DNA from 2 places in the Virgibacillus halodenitrificans genome. Region 2 is predicted to be linked to the other one. Evidence: a T-box and tRNA genes for the amino acid it is inferred to sense, from the RefSeq annotation. Region 2 holds a T-box; the other holds one or more tRNA genes.
What was found. A T-box is a leader RNA that pairs with one kind of tRNA and senses whether it is charged. The one in region 2 lies ahead of proS (proline--tRNA ligase), so its partner is inferred to be a tRNA-Pro.
Positions count from the first base shown of each region.

Region 1: it has a tRNA-Pro gene. The T-box ahead of proS (proline--tRNA ligase) is inferred to sense a tRNA for this amino acid. The anticodon was not compared.

Region 1 covers NZ_CP017962.1:106,087-108,469, forward strand. The annotation lists rRNA gene BME96_RS00505 (23S ribosomal RNA) at 1-360, shown strand, start outside; rRNA gene rrf (5S ribosomal RNA) at 483-598, shown strand; tRNA gene BME96_RS00515 (tRNA-Val) at 634-709, shown strand; tRNA gene BME96_RS00520 (tRNA-Thr) at 715-790, shown strand; tRNA gene BME96_RS00525 (tRNA-Lys) at 843-918, shown strand; tRNA gene BME96_RS00530 (tRNA-Leu) at 922-1,006, shown strand; tRNA gene BME96_RS00535 (tRNA-Gly) at 1,020-1,094, shown strand; tRNA gene BME96_RS00540 (tRNA-Leu) at 1,102-1,189, shown strand; tRNA gene BME96_RS00545 (tRNA-Arg) at 1,194-1,270, shown strand; tRNA gene BME96_RS00550 (tRNA-Pro) at 1,276-1,352, shown strand; tRNA gene BME96_RS00555 (tRNA-Ala) at 1,362-1,437, shown strand; rRNA gene BME96_RS00560 (16S ribosomal RNA) at 1,589-2,383, shown strand, end outside.
Region 2 covers NZ_CP017962.1:385,414-387,796, forward strand. The annotation lists gene BME96_RS02070 (cysteine hydrolase family protein) at 1-251, shown strand, start outside; gene BME96_RS02075 (GNAT family N-acetyltransferase) at 374-802, shown strand; T-box leader at 848-1,064, shown strand; gene proS (proline--tRNA ligase) at 1,133-2,383, shown strand, end outside.

The DNA.
Region 1 (2,383 bases), 280 kb from region 2:
AAGGGTTGGGCTGTTCGCCCATTAAAGCGGTACGCGAGCTGGGTTCAGAACGTCGTGAGACAGTTCGGTCCCTATCCGTCGTGGGCGTTGGAAGTTTGAGAGGAGCTGTCCTTAGTACGAGAGGACCGGGATGGACACACCGCTGGTGTACCAGTTGTTCCGCCAGGAGCATAGCTGGGTAGCTACGTGTGGCAAGGATAAGTGCTGAAAGCATCTAAGCATGAAGCCCCCCTCAAGATGAGACTTCCCATCACTTCGAGTGAGTAAGATCCCTCAGAGACGATGAGGTTGATAGGTCCGAGGTGGAAGCGTGGTGACACGTGGAGCTGACGGATACTAATAGATCGAGGACTTAACTAATTTTCTTCTTTGATCGTCGTTGTTTTTCTCTTATTTAGTTTTTAGGGTATAAATTTAAAAAAACCCTTGCATTTTTTCACGAAAATGCATATAATATGTCTTGTCCTTGTTTTTAAGGATGGTCTGGTAGCAATAGCGGAGAGGTCACACCTGTTCTCATGCCGAACACAGAAGTTAAGCTCTCCAGCGCCGATGGTAGTTGGGACTTTGTCCCTGCAAGAGTAGGACGCCGCCAGGCGGACATGTTATTATTTAAGAAGTGAAAAATGTATTGGAGGATTAGCTCAGCTGGGAGAGCACCTGCCTTACAAGCAGGGGGTCGCAGGTTCGAGCCCTGCATCCTCCACCATTTATGCCGGCCTAGCTCAATTGGTAGAGCAACTGACTTGTAATCAGTAGGTTGGGGGTTCAAGTCCTCTGGCCGGCACCATTATCTTATATACTATATACAATTAATATGATGTTATAATTACATCTAGTACGAGCCATTAGCTCAGTTGGTAGAGCATCTGACTTTTAATCAGAGGGTCGAAGGTTCGAATCCTTCATGGCTCACCATTTGCGGGTGTGGCGGAATTGGCAGACGCGCTAGACTTAGGATCTAGTGTCTTCGGACGTGGGGGTTCAACTCCCTCCACCCGCACCATTTAATTGTATATGCGGAAGTAGTTCAGTGGTAGAACACCACCTTGCCAAGGTGGGGGTCGCGGGTTCGAATCCCGTCTTCCGCTCCAAGCCATAGCCGGGGTGGCGGAATTGGCAGACGCACAGGACTTAAAATCCTGCGGTAGGTTCTACCGTGCCGGTTCGAGTCCGGCCCTCGGCACCATTTAGCGCCCGTAGCTCAATTGGATAGAGCGTTTGACTACGGATCAAGAGGTTAGGGGTTCGACTCCTCTCGGGCGCGCCATTATACGGGAAGTAGCTCAGCTTGGTAGAGCACATGGTTTGGGACCATGGGGTCGCAGGTTCAAATCCTGTCTTCCCGACCATTTAAATAAGGGGCCTTAGCTCAGCTGGGAGAGCGCCTGCCTTGCACGCAGGAGGTCAGCGGTTCGATCCCGCTAGGCTCCACCAATTATTACATTCGTTCTTTGAAAACTGAACAAAACAACCAGTATGTCAAGAAAAACATGACGTTTTTCGTTAATTTTTAAAAAGCCAGAAGTTAACGCTTCTGCAGCTAAGACATGAGATAAGATTGATTGGTGTCGATCTTATTCAAACTTTTATGGAGAGTTTGATCTTGGCTCAGGACGAACGCTGGCGGCGTGCCTAATACATGCAAGTCGAGCGCGGGAAGCAAGCTGATCCTCTTCGGAGGTGACGCTTGTGGAACGAGCGGCGGACGGGTGAGTAACACGTGGGCAACCTGCCTGTAAGACTGGGATAACCCCGGGAAACCGGGGCTAATACCGGATAATACTTTTCATCACCTGATGGAAAGTTGAAAGGTGGCTTTTAGCTACCACTTACAGATGGGCCCGCGGCGCATTAGCTAGTTGGTGAGGTAACGGCTCACCAAGGCAACGATGCGTAGCCGACCTGAGAGGGTGATCGGCCACACTGGGACTGAGACACGGCCCAGACTCCTACGGGAGGCAGCAGTAGGGAATCTTCCGCAATGGACGAAAGTCTGACGGAGCAACGCCGCGTGAGTGATGAAGGTTTTCGGATCGTAAAGCTCTGTTGTTAGGGAAGAACAAGTGCCGTTCGAATAGGGCGGCACCTTGACGGTACCTAACCAGAAAGCCCCGGCTAACTACGTGCCAGCAGCCGCGGTAATACGTAGGGGGCAAGCGTTGTCCGGAATTATTGGGCGTAAAGCGCGCGCAGGCGGTCCTTTAAGTCTGATGTGAAAGCCCACGGCTCAACCGTGGAGGGTCATTGGAAACTGGAGGACTTGAGTACAGAAGAGGAGAGTGGAATTCCACGTGTAGCGGTGAAATGCGTAGAGATGTGGAGGAACACCAGTGGCGAAGGCGACTCTCTGGTCTGTAACTGACGCTGAGGCGCGAAAGCG
Region 2 (2,383 bases):
ATTTTGATAAAACCAGGTATAGTGCATTTGCTGGAACGGATCTTGAAATCAGGTTAAGAGAAAGAGGCATCGAGGAAGTTCACCTTGTAGGTGTTTGTACAGATATTTGTATTCTTCATACTGCTGTAGATGCTTATAATAAAGGCTTTCAAATTGTTATTCATAAAGATGCAGTAGCAAGCTTTAATCAAGCTGGACACGAATGGGCTCTTAGCCATTTTGAAAACACGCTCGGTGTGCAAATACGCTAAAGGGGGGGAGAAAACTGAGTTCAATATTCAGCTCTTATACTTTTGATCAATATACTGTAAGAAAGGCAATAAAAGATGATGCTAAGGAAGTATTTCAAATTTTACGAAATGCTGCCAGTTGGTTGAATGAGAAGAATATAAATCAATGGGAGCACCTGCATAATGATGTTGAAATTAACGAAATTATGGAAGACATTGTGGAGGATATCACTTATATAGTAGAAAATAAGAATACTGATATAGTAGCTGTATTCAATTTTTCTCCTAATCAAAATCCGTGGGATATTGAAATGTGGGGAAAGCGTGAAGATAAGGCCTTTTATTTGCATCGTTTTGCTGTACATCAAGAACATCATCATAAGCAAATTGGTAAACGAACGCTTGAATGGATGATTAATTCATACCAAGTGAATAATAGCTATATACGATTAGATTGTATAGGAAATAACCCTGTATTAAATAAATTCTATCAGCGAGCTGGATTTCAGTTTATGGGCCATGTGGGGGAAGCGGGAGATCAGTTCTCTCTTTACGAAAAAGCCTTTTATTAAGAGTGCTTGACTTTCCATGTGCATAGCTTTATATTTAGAAATATATATGAAACGTAGAAGAGGATTAGTATAATTTATTGTCTTTTCAAGAGAGGAAATGGCTGCTGGAAATTTCTAAAGACATAAGTGGGAACCTGCCTCTGAGTTCGCCATCGTTAAAGCCTTGTTGCTGTAAGATGTGCGCGGTCTATGACCGTTACCAATTTAAGTGTACAGTATTTCCTGTAAACAAGGGTGGTACCACCAGACCTCGGTCCCTTTTCGGATGGAGGATTTTTTGTGTTCCGATTTGTTAATTAAATTATAAATTTATATAAAGAGGTGTTCAGCTTGGGTAAAAAAAATAAGCAGTTTGTTGAAAAAGTGACAGCGATGGAGGAAGATTTCGCACAGTGGTACACAGATGTAGTGAAACAAGCGGAATTAGTGGAGTATGGTCAAGTTCGTGGAACAATGATTATTAAACCATATGGATATGCAATTTGGGAAAATATTAAGGATGAATTAGATAAAAAATTTAAAGAAACTGGTCATTCTAATGTAGCCTTTCCATTATTTATCCCAGAGAGCCTTTTACAAAAGGAAAAAGACCATGTAGAAGGGTTTGCACCTGAAGTTGCTTGGGTAACGCATGGGGGAGAAGAGGAGCTGACAGAGAGAATTGCTGTACGTCCAACCTCAGAAGTTCTTTTCTGTGATTATTATTCAAATAATATCCATTCCTATCGTGACTTGCCGAAATTGTATAATCAGTGGGGTAATGTAGTCCGTTGGGAAAAAACAACTCGCCCATTCCTTCGCTCTTCTGAGTTCCATTGGCAGGAAGGTCATACAGCGCATGCTACTGATCAAGATGCTGCAGAAGAAACAGACAGAATGCTTGGTATTTATGCTGACCTTGTAGAGAAGTACTTGGCTATTCCTGTGCTGAAGGGGCGGAAAACAGATAAAGAAAAATTTGCAGGCGCAAAGTATACCTTAACAATCGAGAGTATGATGCATGACGGTAAGGCATTGCAATCTGGTACATCCCATCACTTTGGTTCTGGCTTTGCAGAAGCATTTGATATTACGTATCTTGATGAAAATGGGAAAAGTCAATATGTGCATCAAACTTCATGGGGTCTGTCTACTCGCATAATGGGTGCACTAATTATGGTGCATGGTGATAACCGTGGTTTAGTTATTCCTCCAAGAATAGCACCAACCCAGGCTATGATTGTACCAATTGCCCAGCATAAAGAAGGCGTATTGGATAAAGCATATGAACTACGTGATCAACTGAAGAATCTTGTACGTGTAGATATAGATGCGAGTGATAAAACTCCTGGATGGAAGTTCAATGAAACAGAAATGAAGGGATTCCCTGTTCGTATTGAGATGGGACCAAAAGATATTGAAAAGAACCAAGTAGTACTTGTGCGTAGGGATACAGGGGAAAAAGAATTTATTGCACTAGCTGAATTACAAGACCGCCTTCCTGTATTGCTAGAAGAGATTCAGCAAAACTTATATGAAAAAGCAAAAGCACACCGAGAAGAAAAGACTTCTGTAGCAAAAAACATGGACGAGTTCAAAGCA